DNA from 2 places in the Limosilactobacillus ingluviei str. Autruche 4 genome. Region 1 is predicted to be linked to the other one. Evidence: predicted binding sites of a transcription regulator. Region 1 holds the regulator's gene; the other holds the start of a gene.
What was found. The regulator LexA, encoded in region 1, represses DNA repair genes until DNA is damaged. The targets are predictions, from matches to a motif close to CNAACANNTGTTNG.

Region 1 (11,263 bases):
CGGTACGGTGAACGCAGGTGATCAGTTGTTGGCGGCCCAAGCCTAAATAACTTAAAAGCGAACGAGAAGCAACTTGTCTTTCTCGTTCGCTTTTATTGTTGATTAGTTAATCATTGCGATACAATTGCGGCGTTGGCTGGGCTGCTAATTCCGGCGTTAGCGTTAGCGCCGTCATCCCCAATTGGGCGTAAGCTTGAAAGTAATAGGTGCAAGTCTCCGCCACGGCAATTGAACGGTAGACTGAAAACGTCGGTCGGTGCCCCTTGCTTTGCGGGACCGTAACCGTATCCAACAGGTGACTGGTCGTGGCGACGCCCATGGTCAGGTCCACCGGTTGATCTGCCAGCTCTTTCATATACGCGGCCCGCATAAAGCGCGCACTCGGCGAGTACGCCCCCGGCGGCGTCTTCTTGCCACTCAACTCCCCGGTCGTCACGTGGTAGGTATTTAAGGGGACGGTCCCCTGTTCAAAAGCGGGACTAAAAGTTACATAATCGTGCAAACGCCGAATTTGGGAATCAAAGTTGGGGTGATTGGTCAATACGCCCAGCGGATTCTCGCGTAAGCGTAACGGGGCTTGACTGGGTTCAATTACGACCATGCGCCCCGTCGCATCCATACCGCATAGTGTTGCTCCGCGTGCCCATATTTAACATCACTATTGGTATCACTCATCAATTCAATCTCAGACAAGTGGGCTTCAATTTCGGCAATCGAGGCAAACCGCCCCAACAAATACAGCGCTAACTCACGGGCTGCCAACTGCACTTTATCCGCATGGCGAGCTTCGGTTAATTGTCCACCATGATCAAACGTCAGCTTTTGGACCATCAGCCCCTTCTCATTGACCCCATCACTCACGTCAACCAACTTAGCATTAGCTAAACCGCCTCCCACCAAAGCATAACGGTTTTGGTAGGTACGATGGTCAAAAACGGTTTGCCATTGATACCCACGCGGCAAAAACAGGGGCCCGACCCGCAAAGTATCCCAATCCATCGTCCGTCCCAACAAATGATAACCATCCTGCGTGACAATTCCAATACTCGTACACATAATCTTACCCCCGCCACCAAAAACTAGTCGTCGTCGCTTTCAAGGTTAAGGTTGCTTGGAGCAACTGCCCCAATAAATCATACGGTACCGGCTGATCGAAGGGAATTTGAAAGGTTTTCTTCCCGTGCTTTAGGCTTTGCGCCTTAATTTGAGGCAGGAATTGATCAAAAATAACTTGTTCGGGTCCAACCGTAAAGTGGTGTTGAGCAGCAAAAAAACCGAGAATAAAAGTACCGTGGGCCGTGAACATCGGTTGATTCCACTTAATAACGCCGGTCAGTTGCGGATCTTGTTGGGCTACCCACTGTAATACAGCGGCAAATTGATCCCGGTGAGTCGGCGAATCAATTTGGGCGAGGTATTGGGCAAAAGTTGTCATTATTGTCGCTCCCATTAACTATTTTCTTTTTAATATACCGGTTTTACTCACCAACCACAAGCGAAGTGCCCCCCACCACCATAACGGTTTAAAAAAAGACTGGTGAGCATTGCTCCCAGCCTTTCTTTGGCCACGACTTAGTTGGCCATTAATTCTTTTTCTTTTTCGGCCGCGATGGCTTCCAGGTTCTTAATCCCTGCATCTGTTTCCTCTTGGACCTTCTTTTCCAAGTCATGGAACTCATCATCGTTAAAGTCGCCAGCCTTGTTCCCCTTCTTCAAAGCGTCCATTGCTTCGCGCCGGACATTGCGCACGGCAACTTTCGCCTTTTCGGTTTCCGCTTTCACGTCCTTGACCAATTCCTTACGCCGTTCTTCCGTCAGTTGCGGAATAATTAAGCGAATGGCAGTCCCATCGTTTTGCGGGGTTAACCCCAAGTTGGATTGGTAAATGGCCCGTTCGATTTCTTCCAATAAAGTCTTATCGTACGGCGTCACCAATAATTGCCGGGCTTCCGGAATTGAAATGGAGGCCACTTGGTTTAACGGCGTCATTGCCCCGTAATATTCGACTTGAACTGGGTTTAACAGGCTGGCGTTGGCCCGCCCAGCCCGAATATCTGCCAAGGTCCGCTTTAAAGCTTCCCCGGATTTCGTCATTTTATCTTTAGCTTCAACTAAAATTTCTTTTCCAGTCATCTTAATCCCCCTCAATCGTTGTGCCGATAGCTTCGCCCTTGACCACCTTCAAAATATTTCCTGGGGTATTCAAGTTAAAGACCACCAGCGGAATATCATTATCCATTGACAAAGAACTTGCCGTCGAATCCATGACGTGTAATTGCTTATTGATAATATCCATGTGGGTCAACCGGTCAAACTTAACCGCGGAAGCATCCTTATTCGGATCCGCTGAGTAAACCCCATCAACCCCATTTTTCGCCATTAAAATGGCATCTGCATTGATTTCAGCGGCCCGCAAAGCAGCTGTGGTATCCGTGGAGAAGTATGGACTACCCGTGCCACCAGCAAAGATAACTACCCGGCCTTTTTCAAAGTGACGAATGGCTTTGCGCCGAATATATGGTTCAGCAATTTGGCGCATTTCGATTGAAGTTTGGACCCGGGTCGGAACCCCTAAGGCTTCCAAGGCATCTTGTAAGGAGAGGGCGTTCATGATGGTGGCCAACATTCCAATGTAATCAGCTTGGGCCCGTTCCATGCCGAGCTTTTCGCCCGTCACACCGCGCCACATGTTGCCACCACCAACAACAATCCCGACTTGCACACCTAAGTCGTGAACTTCTTTTAATTCCTTGGCAACGGTCTTTAATTCGGGCGGATTAATCCCAAAGCCTTGGTCCCCAGCTAATGCTTCTCCGCTTAACTTCAGAATAATTCGTTGGTATTTGACTGCTTCTGTCATCTTCACCCTCCTGATTCTCATTTCAAAAAAGGACGCACCGCCCCAAAAAGTACAGTACGTCCTGAGCTTAATCAGTAATTACTTGTTTAATTGTTCACTGATTTCTTGGGCCAGGTTCGTTTCCTTCTTTTCGATCCCTTCCCCAACTTCGTAACGGATGAAGGACTTCAGCTTACCACCCTTAGAAGCAACGTATTCTGCAACCGTTTGGTCAGAATCCTTAACAAAGGCTTGGTCGGCCAACGTAATTTGCGCCAAGAACTTGTTCAAACGCCCTTCAACAATCTTGCCAACGATCTTTTCTGGCTTCCCTTCGTTCAAGGTTTCTTCCGTAAAGATCTTCTTTTCGTGTTCAAGGCGTTCAGCAGGAACGTCTTCCCGGGTCATAAATTCAGGGTTAACGGCCGCCACGTGCATTGCAACGTCCTTAGCAGTAGTTTCGTCGGCCCCTTCCAAAACAACCAAGGCCGCAATCCGACCACCTTGGTGCAGGTAAGCCCCAAAGGAGTCACCGTCTGCCTTTTCAACTAAAGTAAACCGCCGTAAGGAAACCTTTTCCCCCGTCTTTTGGGTCGTAGCAATCAGGTCATCGTTTAACGTCCCGTTAGCCGTTTCTAAAGCCAAGGCCGCTTCAACGTCAGCCGGCTTCTTTTCTACCAACAGGCTGGCGATGCTCTTCAAAGCATCCTTAAATGGATCGGAAGCAGCCACAAAGTCCGTTTCGGAGTTTAATTCCACGATGGCAGCCGTGTTGCCTTCAACCTTGATGTCCGTCAACCCTTCGGCCGCAATCCGGTCACTCTTCTTTGCCGCCTTAGCAATCCCTTTTTCACGCAAAAAGTCCATTGCCTTGTCCATGTCACCATCACTGGCAACTAAGGCCTTCTTGGCATCCATAATTCCGGCCCCTGACTTCTTCCGTAATTCCATAACTTGCTTTGCGCTAATTGCCATGAGTATCTCTCCTTAATCAAAGTAAATTTTCAAAAAAGGCTGTTTTGCACTCAGGCCTTCCTGGTCTAACTGCAAAACAGCCTAAGCATTAACTATTTTTAGTTGTTGCCTTCAACGCTGTCCTTCAGATCCTTTAAAGCATCTGCCGTAACTTCAGCGTCTTGTTCTGCTTCTTCAGCAACTTGTTGGTCGTCTTGACCTTGCTTTCCTTCGATCACTGCATCAGCCATCGTAGAAGTGATCAGACGAACGGCCCGGATTGCGTCATCGTTAGATGGGATGATCACATCAATGTCATCTGGGTCCGTGTTAGTGTCAACCATTGCAACAATCGGAATGTTCAACTTTTGAGCTTCCTTAACTGCAATTTGTTCCTTGTGTGGGTCAACAATGTACAATACATCTGGGATGCGTGGCATGTCTTCGATCCCACCCAAGAAGCGTTCCAACTTTTCACGTTGCTTCGTCAACACAGCAACTTCCTTCTTTGGCAGCCGGTCAAACGTGCCATCTTCTGCCATCTTCTTGAGTTGCTTCAAGCGGTTGATCCGGGATTGGATCGTCTTCCAGTTGGTCAAGGTCCCACCAAGCCAACGGTGGTTAACAAAGTATTGACCTGCCCGAACGGCTTCTTCTTCAATTGAGTCTTGGGCTTGCTTCTTGGTCCCAACAAACAGAACCACCCCGCCATCAGCGGCAATGTCCTTCACGTAGTTGTAAGCGTGATCGATCATCTTAACCGTCTTTTGCAGGTCAATGATGTAAATCCCGTTCCGTTCCGTGAAGATGAATGGCTTCATCTTTGGGTTCCAACGACGCGTTTGGTGACCAAAGTGGACACCGGCTTCAAGCAATTGCTTCATGCTAACTACAGACATGAATATACCTCCAAAAAAATAGTTTTTTCCTCCCCGCCCCTCACTTGACTGGGGTACGAAAACGCACTTCCTCAGTCATCAAGACGGGTGTGAATTGGGCTTTCTGCACCGTTGACTAGTATACAAAAAACGGACTGAAAAGACAAGTCTTTCAGCCCGAGAAAATTGATTTTTAGTTAAATTTAACTTCGTGGTCAGAAGCACCGGTTTGAATCAGACTCAGGTTAGCGTCCAAACTTTGCTTAACCATGTTTTCAACCGCGACATTGGTGTAGAAGGCGGTGTGTGGGGAAATTAAAACGTTGCCCCGGCTTTCCAAGTTCCAGAATTCTGGGTAATCCATGTTCTTACCAGCCATGTTGTGGTTAAAGACCTTGGTTTCATCAACTAAGACATCCAAGGCAGCCCCGGCAACCTTACCAGAATCAAGGGCATCGATCAAAGCCTTTTCATCAATCAGTGGCCCCCGCGAAGCATTAACGATGAAGACCCCATCGTTCATCTTGTCGAAGGCTTCCTTGTTTAACATGTTTTCTGTTTCAGGGAACAACGGAATGTGCAAAGTAACCACCGTTGCTTGCGCAAACAGTTCGTCTAAACTGTCAACATACAAACCTTCTTTTTCCAATTCAGGGTTGTGGAACTTGTCATAAGCAATTACCTTCGCCCCAAAGCCCTTGTAGATGTCAATGGCAACTTGCCCAATGTGGCCCGTCCCAATGACCCCAACCACTTGTTGGTTTAATTCTTGAGAAATTTCTGGTGCCCACCGGTAATCACGACGGTCAAACTTCCGGAAGTATTCCTTAGTCCGACGCAACAGATTCATTAATTGAGTGACAGAAAATTCAGCGATGGCCGCTGGTGAATAAACTGGAACGTTGGTAATCTTAAAGTCATTTTCCTTTACGGCTACCGGGTTCAAATTATCAACCCCGACATTACGCAAGGACAGGTAGTGAATTCCGTAGCCTGCCAGCGTCTTTAAAACGTTATCCGTGTATGGAGCTTGTTGATAGGCTACCACCCCATCAAACCCTTCAGCTTGATCGACCGTGCTGTCAAGTAATAATTCTTCAACAATCTTGACTTGAACGTCTGGGTGTTGTTCTTGCCATTCAGCAACGTATGGCTTTTCGTCTTCGCGAATCCCGTAAGCAATAATCTTCATTACTTTAGCCTCCAAATCTTTGTCTCTAAGGAAAATAGCGGTTCTACCCAAATGTGAATCGAATCACATTACCTTGTCAGAACCTTTATTTTTCGACAAATTCATTATAGCACAGTTTGTGAAAAAGTGTGCTATTTTTAAGCTAAAATCTTATGAAACCGCTACCATTTCACGCCACGCATGTGAAGAAATTTTTCCTTGGCCTGCCGGGACTGATGCTTAAAGCGGTACTCAGCCGCCAAGGCCGCTGACTTATCCGCAAACGCCTCTTGATAAAGCAACCGTAACGGGTGCCGCGCTTTGACCCGGGTATATTTTGCCCCTTTAAACCGTTGGTGCGTCCGAAATCGCCGTTGCACGTCATCAGTAAAACCACAGTAAAAACTACCGTCAGCACATAACAAAACATACATGTAATACAGCTTAGTGGGCATGCAACATCGCCTGCACTTCCGGTCGGTAATTCCCGGCTTGATCGGCAACCACTAAGGGTGGCACCACTTTTAAGCCCCCCGCTTTACCATCTTTAATGGCCTCGATCAAAACCATATTCGCATCCCGGCCCGCCTTGGGATACACTAAGCGCAAACGCTTAGGGGCCAAGCGGTATTGTGAAAAGGTCGTTAAGATTTCCGCCAAGCGTTCGGGGCGGTGCACCAGATAAGCTTTCCCATTCATTTTTAACAGCCCACTCATTTTCGCTACGATACCAGCTAAATCAATGGCAATTTCGTGCCGGGCCAAAGCCAAGTGGGGATTCGGATTTTTTTCGCTGGTGGGTAAATCCTTAAAGTACGGCGGATTGCATACAACAATGTCCGCTGAATCCTTTGACAGATATTCGTAAATGTCCTTTACATCCGCATTAATGACGGTGTAGCGTTCCGTCAGCTGATTTAAAGCCACGCTGCGTTCGGCCATGTCCGCTAAGCGCGTTTGCAACTCGACTTCTGTAATGTGCCCGCCTAACTTTCGATTTAAAAAGAGGCCAATCGCCCCATTCCCCGCACAAAGATCTACGGTTTGCAGCTTACTTTTGCGATTAGGACGCACAAAATCAGCTAACAACACCGCATCCAGAGAAAAGGCAAACACTTCCGGACTCTGAATAATTCGAATGCCTTGGGCACTTAGCGCATCAATGCGCTCGTTGGCTTTGAGTAATGCTTCCTCGTTCATTTTTCCTCCGCTTGCTTGCATAATCGACTGTGATTCTTCATACTAGACTAAGAATATTCCAAGATAAAAAATTATTGGTGAGGTTTATCAATGCTATACAGTTTTTTAGTTCATTTGGTCCAACCCTTCTTAAATTTGATCAACGGGCGACCAATTATTACCGGTAAGGAGCATTTACCGGCCGGAAATTACATTTTAATTGCTCCCCATCGCTCATGGATGGATCCCGTGCTATTGGCGCTGGCCATTTTTCCTAAAAAATTTGCCTTTATGGCCAAAGAAGAACTTTTCCAAAAGCCGCTGGCTAATTGGTTTTTACGGAAATTAAACGCTTTTCCCGTCAACCGAGCTAACCCTGGTCCGTCGGCCGTTAAAACCCCGGTCCGCATTCTGAAGCAAACCGACTTGGCGACCATTATCTTCCCAACCGGTTCTCGTTATTCCGCGAAGCTAAAGGGCGGGGCGCTTGTAATCGCAAAGTTGGCCGGTGTACCTTTGGTGCCAGCAGTCTATCAAGGGCCGTTGTCATTTAAACAACTCTTTGCGCGTCATCCACGCAAAATTGCGATCGGGGAACCAATCACAATCGACCGCAAAATGAAATTAAATGACGAAAAGCTCGCCGAAATGGAGCAGACGATTCAAGCCGCTTTTGACCAGTTAGACCAACAATTGGACCCGACCTTTAAATACCAGATGCCACCAAAACCATCTGATGATCAATTTTAGTAATAAAAAAGGCGGCGGAAACGCCGCTTTTTTTATTACTTTTTATTAGCTTTCTTAGCTTGGCTCTTCATCGTTTGCATCATTTGGTGCAACTTCTTGTCCGATGGCTTTTGGCCCATTTGCAACATCATCGTCCGCAACATGTCAGCCGAAATTGGCGGATTGTTCCGCAAGTAGTTTTCCATGTAGCGCCGTGCCCCAAAGAAACCAATGGCAATCCCAACCAGTAAAGCCAAAATTACTAAAGCAATTGTCAGACCCACTGTCTTTTCCCCCTTTGTTTAAATCATATCTATGTTACACAATTCGGGAGAATTTTAAAAGCCTAATTTTAATTTAATCATCCCGCAACCCCTTTTTACGTTGAATGGCTTTCACCTTTTCTGGGGTCACCTCTTTACCATTTTTATCAAAGATTTGCATCATTTCGATGTTGGAACGGAACGCCGCCCGAAAATTCTTTAAATACTGATCCCGCAATTTTTTGCGTTCTGCTTTTTCAGCCGGAGTCAAGCCCTCCGTTTTGTTTTTATGGGCCAATTCGTTAATTCGTTTTAATAATTGGTCTTGTTCTTTTGATTCCGTCATGCTCATCAACTCCCTTACGAATCAATTTTAGCATACCCAAAATTACCATTAAATACAAGCAGCCAAACTTGCGAACGCATGTTTTACAAATCAATTCTTATATGGTAAGATAATTAAAAAAAGGAGCGAAGTACTATGCCACGAAATTCCGAACCCAAGCAATTAGAAGTGCTAGCGTTTATCCATCAACAAGTTACCAATCAGGGCTATCCGCCGACCATCCGTGAAATTTGCGATGCAGTTGGTTTGTCATCAACTTCTACGGTTCACGGCCACATTAACCGCTTAATCAAACGGGGCTACTTACAAAAAGACCCGGCTAAACCCCGGGCCTTAGAAATTACCCAAGAAGGCCTTAGCGCCATCGGCATTAAGCCGCACCAACACGAAATTCCTCTTTTAGGGGTCGTAGCGGCCGGCCAGCCGATTTTGGCAATTGAAGATGCCACTGACTACTACCCCGTTCCACCAACGATCCAAGACAATGATGATTTGTTCATGTTGACGATTAAGGGAAACAGTATGATCAACATGGGCATTTTAAACGGCGATAAGGTCATTGTTCGTCAGCAAGAAACTGCCAATAACGGGGATGTAGTCATCGCCATGACCACGGAAAACGAAGTTACTTGCAAGCGGTTCTACAAAGAAGCTCACTACTACCGCTTAGAACCAGAAAACGACCAAATGGACCCGATCATTTTAGACGATGTTCGGATTTTGGGGCGGGTGATTGGTTTATTCCGAGACAGTATTTTTTAGAGAACTAGCTTTTCGGCTAGCGTCTAGAAAGTAACAACAAAGCGCTAGAAATCAACGTTTTCAGGAACGTGATTTCTAGCGCTTTTTGAAATTTTAAGACTTTTTTCCAGCCGCTTTTTCTAGTTTTCTAGCCCCGCCGTTGATATTGACGTTGGTGGTTTTGTTGGCCTGCCAGGACAAACGGGGCTTGGCTGTCTGACAAATCAAAGGTACAATCCTGACTTTGCAAGCCTAAGTGCTGATTGAATAAGGTTTCATATTCTGCAACACTGACTTGCCGCCGTTGATCAAGCATTGCATCGGGCCGTTCCAGGGCCGCCGCAAAGCCATCAACAAGCCGGCCCGTCAAAAATTCTCCTTCAGCACCCGAGCCATAGCTAAACAGGCCCAAACGATTACCCGCTTGCAACTGACCGTGATTAAGCGCCGAAAGCAAGCTTAGGTACAACGACCCCGTGTAAAGATTACCGACCCGGCGGCTATAAACCTGGCTGGCTTGCAACACCGCCCAAAAACGCTGGGCAACTTGATCATCACGATCGCCTAACTCACTAGCCAAGGCCTTCTTGCCCATCTTAGTAAACGGCAAGTGGAATAAGAAGCCAGCAAAATCATCAAGCGTCACCCCAGTCAATTGCCGGTACCGTTGCCAACAAGCTTGGAAGAAATCAATGTAGACTTGGGTCGAATATTTCCCATCAACCAGTGCTTCTGACCGATACAGCGGCCGCCAAAAGTCCATCACATCTTGGGAAAAAGCAACACTGGTCGATTCTAATTCCAACACGCGGGGGTCTTTTGCCACCACCATGGCGACCGCGCCCCCACCTTGTGTAACTTCACCACCAGTTTGCAACCCGTAACGAGCAATATCGCTAGCAATTACCAAGATTTTTTCGGTCGGGTGCAATGCCACCAACCCTTTCGCAAATTGCAAGCCGGCGGTGGCTGAGTAACAAGCTTCCTTTAATTCGATCGTGCGGACAAAATCGCTTAGCCCCAATAGTTGCTTTACGTACAAAGCCGCGGCCTTTGAATTATCGACGCCAGATTCCGTGGCCACAATTACGGTGCTGACCTGCGCTAATTCAGCGGCCGGAATTTTGGCGGCTGCTTGTGCGGCCAAGGTCACCGCATCCTGGGTTGGCGGAATCACGGCCTGTTGGCTTTGGCCAATCCCCATTAAATATTTATCCGGGTCAACGTGGCGTGCCGCCGCTAAGTCGCGTAAATCTAAATACAACTCGGTCGTTGCAAAGGTGAGCCGATCAATCCCAATCTTCAAAATAATCCCTCCGTCTTCAGCATGATGGTTTAATTTTAGCGGTTCCGAGGTTCCTTGTAAAATAATCACTGCTTTTCGCCCGTTGAATTAATTAAAAATGAAAATTAGATGAGAAAAAGGTATAATGATCTTACTTATCACGTTAGGGAGGCGAAATTAATGGCAGATATTTGGTCATTTCTCCAGTCGCAACACTTAGTTCCGCATTTACTAAAGGGCTATTTCGGCTTAGAAAGCGAACAACACCGGCTAACCGCAACCGGCCAGCTAAGTCGGGCCCCGTACCCCTCGACCTTTTCTTCCCGGCAGACGAATCCATATTTAAAAACTGACTTTGCTGACAATATGCTTGAAATGGTTGCACCTCCTAGTCAAGGCAGTCGTTTAGCGGTCCGCAACCTAACCATGATTCAAGAAGTTGAGCTTGCTCACCTTAAGAATCACGACTTTTTATGGCCCCTATCCGTGCCACCCGTTTTTTCAGCGACAGACCTCCACTTTGCAGGTCAATTTAACAGTCGCGCATGGGTGGCCCGATACCATGACTACTTACAAGCAAAATACGGCACCAGCCGGGAATTGCTGACGGGAATTCACATTAATTTTTCGTTTGATCGCCACCTCCTAACCCAATTAAGCGCCCATCTGACTTCAACTACTGAGTCGGCAATCGCTTGGCAAAACCAGCTTTACTTCCAATGTGCCCAAGCCTTCGTGGCCTACCGGTGGTTATTTACCTACTTATTCGGGTCCAGCCCGGTCGCTGGCAATCAACTCAGTGGCGCCCCCGTCTCCTTTTCGGCTCCCGTTCGCAGTTTACGCAACAGTAATTTTGGCTATACCAATTTTGCAGAGGA
Region 2 (11,263 bases), 420 kb from region 1:
TGGGGGTTCATGCCAATCATTACCGGTAAGATTGGTGGTTCATCGGCAAACCAAACCTTTGGGATTGGGGCCGGCGCGTCAATTGTCGGCATCATTGCCTTTTTGATCATGCGGCCGCAGGTGTCGTTAGCGGCCTTCCTCTTTTCGTTAGTTTGTGGGGCCCTGTGGTCAACCGCCCAAGTGGGCCAATTCGTTTCCTTTAAGCGGATGGGGGTTTCTAACACGATTCCGCTCTCGACGGTCTTCCAACTGGTTGGGAACTCAATCATTGGGGTCTTGTTCCTGGGCCAATGGTCGGGGGTCAAGGCTCTGATCATTGGCTTCATCGCCTTGATCATCGTGGTGATCGGGGCTTTGATGACCTCGGTTTCCGATGGGCAATCAGAGAAGAAAGTAACTACAGCGAACTTTTTATTCTTGCTGATGACGACGGTCGGGTACTGGATTTATTCGACGTTCCCGAACTTGCCGTTGGTTAAGAGCCAAGATCCGGTCGGGGTCTTCCTGCCAGAAGTGCTCGGGATCTTCATCGGGGCTTCGTTGTACGCGACGATTGCCACGAAGGGGGCCAACTGGAAGCAAAAGGAAAACTACCTCAACATTCTTGGGGGCCTGTCCTGGGGGATTGCGGCCTTTGCCTACATCTTTGCGGCCCGCGAACTGGGGAGCAACACGGCCTTCATCTTTACCCAATTAAACGTGATTATTGCCACTTTCGGGGGGATTTTGCTGTTGCATGAACACAAGAGTGCCCACGAAATGAAGTTTACGGTCGCCGGGATTGCCCTGATCGTGATCGGGAGCATTTGCACGATCTTTGCTTAATTTGATGATTAATCAAGTCAGGTTGCGGGGCGACCTGACTTTTTTGTTTTGATTTTTTTTGAAGTTTTTTGAAGTTAGGAGTAGTCAAAAGCGCTGCTCGCCCAGTATTTTGCGTGAATTTACGAACAAGCGCTATCTAACGAGAAGCAACTTGTAAGCGGTTTCTAAAATAAGAAGTGGAATTAACAGTTTGAGAGGGGGATTTCAATGGATTCCACAGCACCGAAGCCGCGCTGGAAGCTTAAGATGCCTGGCGCCTTCACCATTTTATTCTTTCTGACGGTGATTGCGGTGATGCTGACCTGGGTAGTTCCGGCCGGGAGCTATTCCAAGCTGCAATACACTAATAATCATCTTCAAGTTACTTCGCCAACCGGGAGCAAGGAAACGTTGCCGGCAACGCAAAAGACCCTGGATAAGTTGAACGTCAAAATTGACATCAATCAGTTTACGTCCGGGGCAATTGCCAAGCCCGTTTCGATCCCGAATACCTACCAACGCCTTAAGCAGCACCCTGCTAGCTTGTATAGTGTCTTCACCAGTATGGTCGAGGGGACAATGCAAGCTGTTGATATTATGATCTTTATTTTTGTTTTGGGGGGCTTGATTGGGGTCGTTAAGGAATCAGGCTCCTTTGAAGCGGGGCTGATGGCCCTAACCAAAAAGACGAAGGGGCGCGAATTTGCCCTGGTCTTCTTAGTGGCTATCCTGCTGATGCTTGGGGGAACCCTGTGTGGAATTGAAGAAGAAGCGGTGGCCTTCTACCCCATCCTGGTTCCCGTGTTCTTAGCGATGGGCTACGACTCCATCGTCTGTGTCGGGGCAATTTTCCTGGCCAGTTCGGTGGGGACGACCTTTTCGACGATCAACCCGTTCTCCGTCGTGATTGCTTCCAACGCCGCGGGGACCAACTTTACCCAAGGTTTGCTCGGCCGGGTGATCGGGCTGGGCGTGGCAGCGGTTTTCGTGACCTTGTACTTGCATTGGTATGCCCGCAAGGTTCAAGCCGATCCGACCTTCTCTTACACCTACGAAGACCATGAAGCCTTTGATGCGATGTGGTCAATGGAAAGCGATGCCGTTTCGCCAGCCTTTGACTGGAAAAAGAAAATTACTTTGACCCTGTTTGCCGTCGCCTTCCCGATGATGATTTGGGGCGTGATGGCGAAGGGATGGGGCTTCCCGAACATGGCGGCCTCCTTCTTGACGATTGCCATTATCATCATCTTCTTGAATTGCTTTGGCAAAAACGGTCTGGGCGAAAAGCGGGTCGTGGATGCCTTTACCAATGGTTCTGCCAGTCTGGTCGGGGTTTCGATGATCATCGGGTTGGCCCGTGGGATCAATCTGGTCTTAAACAACGGCTACATTTCCGACACGATCCTTTACCAATCAACGAAACTGGTCGAACACATGTCAGGTTCGCTCTTCATCATTGTGATGATGCTGATCTTCTTTGTCCTGGGCTTCATCGTGCCATCCTCATCCGGGCTGGCCGTTTTAGCCATGCCGATCATGGCCCCGCTGGCCGACACGGTCGAAATTCCACGTTACATCGTGGTCACGGCCTACCAACTCGGGCAGTACGCAATGCTCTTCTTGGCACCGACCGGGTTAGTGATGGCCACCCTGCAAATGCTTGATATGAAGTACTCCCACTGGGTCCGCTTCGTGTGGCCGGTCGTGGTCTTCGTCCTCGTCTTTGGGGCGATGCTGTTAGTCGGCGAAGTCTGGCTCGCCTAATTGAGCCAACAGCTGGTTGCGACCGGCTGTTTTTTTATTTCCCGGGAAATTTCTGCTGCAACCAGCCAATTTGTTTTAGGAAAGCACGTTCGCGTGCTACACTAGATAAAGCAAAGCATATTGATGTGAAAATGGGGGATTGATGCCATGATTTATCGTCAAGCGGACCAGCAGTTTGACCTGGTCGCCGACTACCAGCCAACCGGGGATCAGCCCGAAGCAATTGCCACTTTGACCAAGGGAGTTGAAGCCGGGCGCAAGGCCCAAATTCTGTTGGGGGCGACCGGGACCGGGAAGACCTTCACGATTTCCAATGTGATTAAAAACGTCAATAAACCCACGTTGATCTTGTCGCACAACAAGACCTTGGCGGGACAATTATACGGGGAAATGAAAAAGTTCTTCCCCCACAATGCGGTGGAATACTTTGTTTCTTACTATGATTACTACCAACCGGAAGCCTACGTCCCGTCCAGTGATACTTACATTGAAAAGGACGCCTCGATTAACGATGAAATTGACCAACTGCGCCACTCGGCGACGTCTTCGCTGTTGGAACGCAACGATGTGATCGTGGTGGCTTCCGTCTCCAGCATCTTTGGGCTGGGGTCACCGGCTGAATACCAAAATCACGTCGTCTCCCTGCGGGTTGGACAGGAAATCAGCCGCGACCGCCTGCTGCGTGAATTGGTGACGATTCAATTTGACCGCAACGACATTGATTTTCAGCGCGGCCGGTTCCGGGTTCGGGGTGACGTGGTGGAAATCTTCCCGGCTTCGCGGGAGGAAAAGGCCCTGCGGGTCGAATTTTTTGGTGACGAGATCGACCGGATTCGGGAAGTCGATGCCTTGACTGGGGAAGTGATCGGTGATTTGGAGCACGTTTCGATCTTCCCGGCGACCCACTTCTTGACCAGTGAGGAAATCATGGACGTCGCTCTGCCAGAAATCGAAGCGGATATGAATACCCAGGTGGCCAAGTTCGAAAAGGCCGGTAAGCTCTTGGAAGCCCAACGCCTCAAACAACGGACCACTTATGATATTGAAATGATGCGCGAGATGGGCTACACCAACGGGATCGAAAATTATTCCCGCTACATGGACCGCCGGCAACCGGGCGAGCCGCCGTATACCCTTCTGGACTTCTTCCCCAAGGATTTCTTATTGGTCGTCGACGAATCCCACCAGACAATGCCGCAGGTGCGGGGGATGTACAATGGGGACAAGGCCCGCAAGCAGCAGCTGATCGACTACGGTTTTCGCCTGCCCTCGGCCCTGGATAACCGGCCGTTGACCCTGGGGGAATTTGAATCGCACGTTCACCAGGTCATTTACATGTCCGCCACGCCGGGCCCGTACGAAGAAGCCCAAACCGACCAGGTGGTACAACAAATCATCCGGCCGACCGGGCTGTTGGATCCAACGGTTGAAGTCCGGCCGATCATGGGGCAAATTGACGACCTGGTCGGGGAGATCAACCAGCGGATTGAAAAGCACGAACGGGTGCTGGTGACGACCTTAACCAAGAAGATGTCCGAGGACTTGTCGGATTACCTCAAGGACCTCGGCCTGAAGGTCAAATATCTTCACTCTGACATTAAGACCCTGGAGCGGACCCAGATTATCCGCGACTTGCGCTTGGGCAAGTTTGACGTCTTGGTGGGGATCAATTTGCTGCGGGAAGGGCTGGATATTCCCGAAGTTTCCCTGGTGGCGATCTTGGATGCCGATAAGGAAGGCTTTTTGCGTAATGAACGCTCCTTGATCCAAACCATCGGGCGGGCTGCCCGAAACGCCCACGGGGCGGTAATCATGTACGCCGATACGATTACCGATTCGATGCAAAAAGCCATTGATGAGACCAAGCGGCGGCGGACAATCCAAGAAGCTTATAACCAAAAGCATGGGATCACCCCTAAGACGATCATTAAGCCCATTCAAGAGGCGATTTCCGCGGTCAAGAAGGTGGAAGACACCGAAGCCGATCAGTCGGCTGAATTTACCGCCCAAGACTTCGGCCGCTTAACGGCCGAAGCCCAAGCCCAAATGCTGGCGGAACTGACTGAGCAGATGCGCGCGGCGGCCAAGCGCTTGGACTTTGAACAAGCGGCGACCCTGCGGGATACGATTATGGAATTAACGGCACAACAGAAAGGACAGGGACAAACCAACCGTGGCAAACACTAACAACAAAATTGTGATTAAAGGGGCCCGGGCCCACAACCTCAAAAACATTGATGTAACCATTCCGAAGAATAAACTGGTCGTAATTACGGGTTTATCGGGGTCGGGCAAGAGCTCCTTGGCCTTTGATACCCTATACGCGGAAGGCCAGCGCCGCTACGTGGAAAGTCTGTCGGCTTACGCCCGGCAGTTCCTCGGTCAAATGGACAAGCCGGATGTTGATTCGATCGATGGCTTGTCGCCGGCCATTTCGATCGACCAGAAGACGACGTCGCACAACCCGCGCTCGACGGTCGGGACGGTCACTGAAATCAATGACTTCTTACGGCTGTTGTGGGCCCGGGTCGGCACCCCCATCTGCCCGAACGATCACATTCCGATTTCCAGTCAGTCCCCGGAACAGATGGTCAACCGGATCCTGGAACTGCCCGAACGAAGCAAGCTGCAAATTTTGGCCCCGGTGGTGCGCGATAAGAAGGGGACCCAAAAGAAGGTCTTTGAACAGATCAAAAAAGACGGTTTCGTCCGGGTCCAAGTCGATGGTGAGACCTACGACATTGAAGAAGCGCCCGAATTGGATAAAAACAAGCAGCACCAGATCAACGTCGTCGTCGATCGGATCGTGGTCAAGGACGGGATTCGTTCGCGCCTGTTTGATTCCTTGGAAGCGGCCTTGCGGTTGAGTGGCGGCTACGTCACCGTGGATGTGATTGGGGAAGCGCCGCTCTTCTTTTCTGAACAGTATGCCTGCCCAATCTGTGGGTTTACAGTTGGCGAATTGGAACCGCGCCTCTTCTCCTTTAATGCGCCGATTGGGGCGTGTCCAGCCTGCGAAGGTTTGGGATTGAAGCTGGAAGTTGACGAAGATCTGGTGATCCCTGACCGGACCAAAACGTTGGCCCAGGGCGCTTTGGAACCGTGGAACCCGATTTCTTCCAAGTACTACCCAGAAATGCTGGCCCAATTCTGTGCGTCAGCCGGGATTGACCTGGATACCCCGTTTGACCAGCTGCCCGCGGCCCAACAAAAGCAATTGCTGTATGGCAATGGGGATACGACCTTCCACTTCCACTACGAGAATGACTTTGGTGGTGTCCGGGACGTCGACGTGCCCTTTGAAGGGGTGGTCAACAACGTCAGCCGCCGTTACCGGGAGACCAATTCCGACTTTACTCGCGAACAGATGCGCAAGTACATGACCGAATTGCCGTGCCCGACCTGCCACGGCTACCGCTTAAATGAACGGGCCCTGGCAGTCAAGATCAATGACCGCAACGTCGGGGAGGTCAGCGACCTGCCGATCAGCCAGGAACTGGCTTTCTTTAGCAACCTGAACTTGACGCCGGCCCAACAAGAAATTGCCCGGCCGATCTTAAAGGAGATCATCGACCGGCTCAGCTTTATGCAAAACGTCGGGGTTGACTATTTAACTCTCTCCCGAGCGGCCCGGACCCTGTCGGGGGGTGAAGCCCAGCGGATCCGGCTGGCCACCCAGATCGGGTCGAATCTGTCCGGGGTGATGTACGTCTTGGATGAACCATCGATTGGGTTGCACCAACGCGATAATGACCGCTTGATTGCCTCCTTAAAAAAGATGCGTGACCTGGGCAATACCTTGATTGTGGTCGAACACGACGAGGATACGATGCGGGCGGCCGATTACATCATTGACATTGGCCCCGGGGCCGGGGAAAAGGGGGGCCAGGTCATGGCCGCCGGTACTCCCAAGCAGATTATGCGCTCGCGCAAGTCCTTGACCGGGCAATATTTAGCCGGAAAGCAACAGATTCCAGTCCCCGCCACCCGGCGGCCGGGCAACGGCCACTTCATTACGGTGACCGGGGCGAAGGAAAATAACCTCAAGGATTTAACGGTCCAATTCCCCCTGGGCGACTTTATCTGTGTGACCGGGGTTTCCGGGTCCGGGAAATCGACGTTGGTCAACCAAATTCTCAAGCGGATTTTAGCCCAAAAGCTGAATCATAATTCGGCCAAACCGGGACGCTACCAAACGGTCAGCGGCATTGAAAATATTGAAAAGGTCATCGATATTGACCAATCACCGATCGGCCGGACGCCGCGTTCGAACCCGGCGACCTATACCGGGGTCTTTGATGACATCCGCGACCTCTTTGCCCAAACCAACGCCGCCAAGGTGCGGGGCTATTCCAAGGGGCGCTTTAGCTTCAACGTTAAGGGCGGCCGTTGTGAAGCCTGCCACGGGGATGGGATTATTAAGATCGAAATGAATTTTCTCCCCGACGTTTACGTCCCGTGTGAAGTCTGCCACGGGACCCGCTACAATTCTGAAACCCTGGAAGTCGAGTACAAGGGCAAAAACATTGCCGATGTCTTAGAGATGACGGTCAGTGAAGCGCTCGACTTCTTTAGTGCGATTCCGAAGATTCGGCGGAAATTGCAAACGATCGAAGACGTTGGCCTGGGCTATGTGCACCTGGGGCAACCGGCGACAACCCTGTCGGGGGGTGAAGCCCAACGGATGAAGCTGGCCAGTGAATTGCACCGCCAATCCCACGGCAAGAGCTTCTATATTTTGGACGAACCGACGACCGGGCTGCACATGGCCGACATCAAACGGTTGTTGGCGGTGCTGCAACGGTTGGTGGACGCCGGTAACACCGTCTTAGTCATTGAACACGACCTCGACGTGGTCAAGTCGGCCGATTACCTGATCGACCTCGGCCCAGAAGGGGGCGAGGCTGGGGGCCAAATCGTGGCCACTGGGACCCCGGAGGCCGTGGCCCAAGTGCCGGGCTCGTACACCGGCCAATACCTCAAGCAGATGTTGGCGCGCGATGCCGCCCGGGCCAAGCAAGCGTAGTTAGTTTTTAAGCTGGGAAGTCGCCCGTGTGGCGGTGACCTGGCTTTTTTATTTGTTTCCCATGAACCGCCGGTAACCGTATTCAAACGGTGGCGAAACAACTATAATGGGGACAAGCAGAACAGCAGGAGGAAAAAGCAATGAAAACAATCACGATGCCGGGTGTTGGTGGGGGGATTTCTCAAGTCGCCCTCGGGATTATGCGGATGGGCAACCTGGCCCAGCCTAAGTGTGATCAGGCGCTGCAAGCCGCGTTGGCCAGCGGGATCAACTTTTTTGATGCGGCCGACATTTACGGGCGTGATCCCGAATTGGGCCGCGGGTCGTCCGAAGTCCACTTCGGGCAAGCCTTACGCCACGTAGGGGTTGACCGGGAGCAAATCTGGTTGCAGTCCAAGGGGGGCATTTTTGCCGATTAATTTGACCACCTGACCCGCTATGAGGCCAGCCAGCAGCACCTGATCGCGGCGGTCGAAGGAAGTTTGCGCCGTTTGCAGGTGGACTACCTGGACTTTTTCTTGATTCATCGCTTGGATCCCTTAGTGGAACCGACCCAGGTGGCGGCGGCCTTTGATGTCCTGCAGACCAGCGGCAAGGTACGCCACTTCGGGGTGTCGAATTGCAACCCCCACCAAATCGAGCTGTTGCAAGCGGCGATCGACCAACCCCTGTTGGTTGATCAGCTCCAGTTTGGCCTTGGCCATACCCAAATGATTGATGATGGACTCAACGTCAATACCGAACTGGCGGCGACCACGGATGGCCTCTTGGAATACTTGCGGACCAAGCAGTTGACTTTGCAGACCTGGTCACCCTTCCAGTACAGGACCTTTGCCGGGACTTTCATCGATACGCCAGCCTTTGGGCCCTTGAACGAAGTCCTCGCCCGCTTAGCGGCCAAGTATCAGGTTACGAAGAATGCAATCGCCCTGGCCTGGATTTTGCGCTTGCCGATGCCGGCTCAGGTTTTGATTGGGACGATGACGCCGGCCCACATCACGGCCAGTGCCGCCGGCAGTGAAGTCACCTTGACCCGGCAAGAATGGTACGACCTCTACTTGGCGGCCGGCCACCGGCTGCCGTAGAAAAAAAGGCCGGGTAAGTTGAAAATCCGTGAAATGACACGCCCGGTATGCTATGATATTCAAGTGTGTTTTTGAGCAGGCGAAGTAAGGAGTGGGATGATGGAACAGCAATTTGAAGTCGTGGTGATCACGGGGATGAGTGGGGCTGGCAAGACGGTCGCCGTCCATGCCTTTGAAGATCAGAATTACTTTGTGATTGACAATATTTTGCCCAGCTTGGCTTCGCAATTTATCAAGGTCATCAAGGCCTCTGGTGAATTTACCAAAATGGCGATGGTGATGGACGCCCGGGCCAAGAGCTTTTATACCCAGATTTTACCGTGTCTGGCGAAATTGCGGGCCCTGCCCGATTTGAACGTGAAGGTCTTATTTTTGGACGCGGATGACGTCAAATTGGTCTCGCGGTATAAAGAAACGCGGCGGGCCCACCCCTTGGCCGAACACGATGGGGTTTTGGCCGGCATTCAACGGGAGCGGCAGTTAATGGCCGAACTGGTCAGTGAAGCGGACGTCAAGATTGACACCACTGCCCTGACCCCGCGCAAGCTCAGTCTCCGGATTGCCGAGTATTTTGGGAACGGGAGTGGGCAGACGCCGTTTTACGTCCAGGTGGAATCGTTTGGGTTCAAGTATGGTCTGCCCTTGGACGCCGATATTGTTATGGACGTCCGCTTTTTGCCCAACCCGTATTATTTGCCGGAGTTAAAGCATTTAACCGGTAATGATCAACCGGTGCAAGACTACGTAATGCAATTTGACCAAGCCCAGCAATTTTTTCAACACCTCCTGGCCTTGATCAAGGGGGCCTTACCCGGCTATATCCAAGAAGGCAAGTCCAGCTTAACGATTGCGATTGGCTGTACCGGGGGCCAGCACCGCTCGGTGACGATTGCCAACCGTTTGTATCAAGCATTGCAAGCAGCGGGCTACAATACTTACCTGGATCACCGGGACGTAGCCAAAGCCAAGTAAATTTTTAGAAGGAATTGATATTCATGAGACATCGACCCAAAGTGGTGGTGATCGGTGGCGGGACCGGGCTGCCAGTCATTTTGCGCGGCTTGCGCGACCAAGATATTGAAATTACGGCGGTGGTAACGGTCGCCGACGACGGGGGGTCTTCCGGGATCCTGCGCAACTACGTCAACGTGGTGCCACCAGGTGACATTCGCAATGCCTTGGTGGCCTTGACGAACTTGCCAAAGTTGGAACGGGATATTTTTCAGTACCGCTTTGACAGTTCCGACCAGTTCTTGGCCGGCCATGCCATCGGCAATCTGATTATTACGGCCCTAGCGGAAATGAAGGGGGACATCTACCAAGCCGTGCAGGAATTGGCCGAGATGATGGACATTCGCGGGCACATCTATCCGGTGACCAACGAGCCGTTAACCTTAAACGCCGAGTTTACCGACGGGACGACCTTAAGCGGAGAATCGGAAATTACGGCGGCCCATAAGCAAATCCAGCGGGTCTGGGTGACGCCCACCAACAATGCTGACCAACACGAACCAGCGGCAATGCACGCGGTGATTGAAGCCATCCACGATGCCGACCAAATTGTCCTCGGCCCCGGAAGTTTGTTTACCAGTATTTTGCCGAACCTGGTGATCAAAAACGTCGGGCAAGCCGTTCGCGAATCCAAGGCGGAAGTGGTCTATATCTGCAATATTATGACCCAAAAGGGGGAGACCGATCACTTTACCGATGCGGATCACGTCCGGGTGATCAATGCGCACTTAGGTGAGCATTTCATCGACACGGTTTTGGTCAACATCCAACCGGTCCCCGAAGACTACATTAACTTTCAGGCGTGGAATGAAATCTCCGAGCCCGTTCAGCACGACTTTACTGGGTTGCGCGCGCAGGGCTGCCGGGTGATTTCAGCCAATTTCTTGCGTCTGCGGGACAATGGGGCCTTCCATGACCGGGATAAAGTCGTCGCGGAGCTGATGAACCGGCTCCATGACGTCCACTAAAATTTAGCAATTGGGCTGGAGCAGTTTGCTTCCATCTTGTTCCCAGCGGCGGGGAATTTGCCAGCCCGAAGGAGGATAAAAAATGTCGTACGCCAGTGAAGTTAAAAAGGAATTAACCGGGATCAAGGTCCACGCCGATAATGCCAAGGCGGAACTGATGGCTTTGATCCGGATGAATGGGTCCCTGGGGATCGCCAACCAGCAAATGGTCCTGTCGGTGCAAACAGAAAGTCCGGCGATTGCCCGGCGGATCTACTCCCTGTTGAAGGAATTTTTTGCCGTGGAATCGGAAATCGTCGTCCGGCGCAAGATGAAACTGAAAAAGAATAATACCTACGTGGTGCGCTTGCGCTACCGGGTCCAAGAAATTTTGGGCACCCTCGGGATTTTGGATGGCTTTAAGATTATGGAACGGGTGCCGACCGGAATGTTAAAAAACGACCTGATGGTCCAATCCTATTTGCGGGGGGCCTTTTTGGCCGGTGGCTCGGTCAACAACCCGGAAACGTCACGCTACCACTTGGAAATCTATTCTTTGTACGAAGAACACAATGAAATGATTGCCAAGTTGATCAATCAGTTTGGGCTCAACGCCCGGACGACCA

Region 2: uvrB (excinuclease ABC subunit UvrB) is a predicted target of LexA. The motif match lies at 2,647-2,660, and genes of this name have one in related genera.

Annotation. Positions count from the first base shown of each region.
Region 1 covers NZ_HE997173.1:605,518-616,780, forward strand. The annotation lists gene BN54_RS02915 (sucrose-specific PTS transporter subunit IIBC) at 1-46, shown strand, start outside; gene BN54_RS10660 (linear amide C-N hydrolase) at 107-601, opposite strand; gene BN54_RS10665 (linear amide C-N hydrolase) at 592-1,056, opposite strand; gene BN54_RS02925 (iron chaperone) at 1,061-1,435, opposite strand; gene frr (ribosome recycling factor) at 1,573-2,133, opposite strand; gene pyrH (UMP kinase) at 2,135-2,860, opposite strand; gene tsf (translation elongation factor Ts) at 2,939-3,814, opposite strand; gene rpsB (30S ribosomal protein S2) at 3,913-4,692, opposite strand; gene BN54_RS02950 (D-2-hydroxyacid dehydrogenase) at 4,865-5,863, opposite strand; gene BN54_RS02955 (GIY-YIG nuclease family protein) at 6,025-6,297, opposite strand; gene BN54_RS02960 (tRNA1(Val) (adenine(37)-N6)-methyltransferase) at 6,287-7,042, opposite strand; gene BN54_RS02965 (lysophospholipid acyltransferase family protein) at 7,133-7,771, shown strand; gene BN54_RS02970 (YneF family protein) at 7,807-8,034, opposite strand; gene BN54_RS02975 (DUF896 domain-containing protein) at 8,108-8,359, opposite strand; gene lexA (transcriptional repressor LexA) at 8,495-9,121, shown strand; gene BN54_RS02985 (hydroxymethylglutaryl-CoA synthase) at 9,249-10,406, opposite strand; gene BN54_RS02990 (hypothetical protein) at 10,566-11,263, shown strand, end outside.
Region 2 covers NZ_HE997173.1:1,022,980-1,034,242, reverse strand. The annotation lists gene BN54_RS05105 (GRP family sugar transporter) at 1-825, shown strand, start outside; gene BN54_RS05100 (YfcC family protein) at 1,033-2,568, shown strand; gene uvrB (excinuclease ABC subunit UvrB) at 2,716-4,755, shown strand; gene uvrA (excinuclease ABC subunit UvrA) at 4,742-7,594, shown strand; partial or broken gene BN54_RS05085 (aldo/keto reductase) at 7,735-8,679, shown strand; gene rapZ (RNase adapter RapZ) at 8,779-9,651, shown strand; gene BN54_RS05075 (gluconeogenesis factor YvcK family protein) at 9,675-10,658, shown strand; gene whiA (DNA-binding protein WhiA) at 10,741-11,263, shown strand, end outside.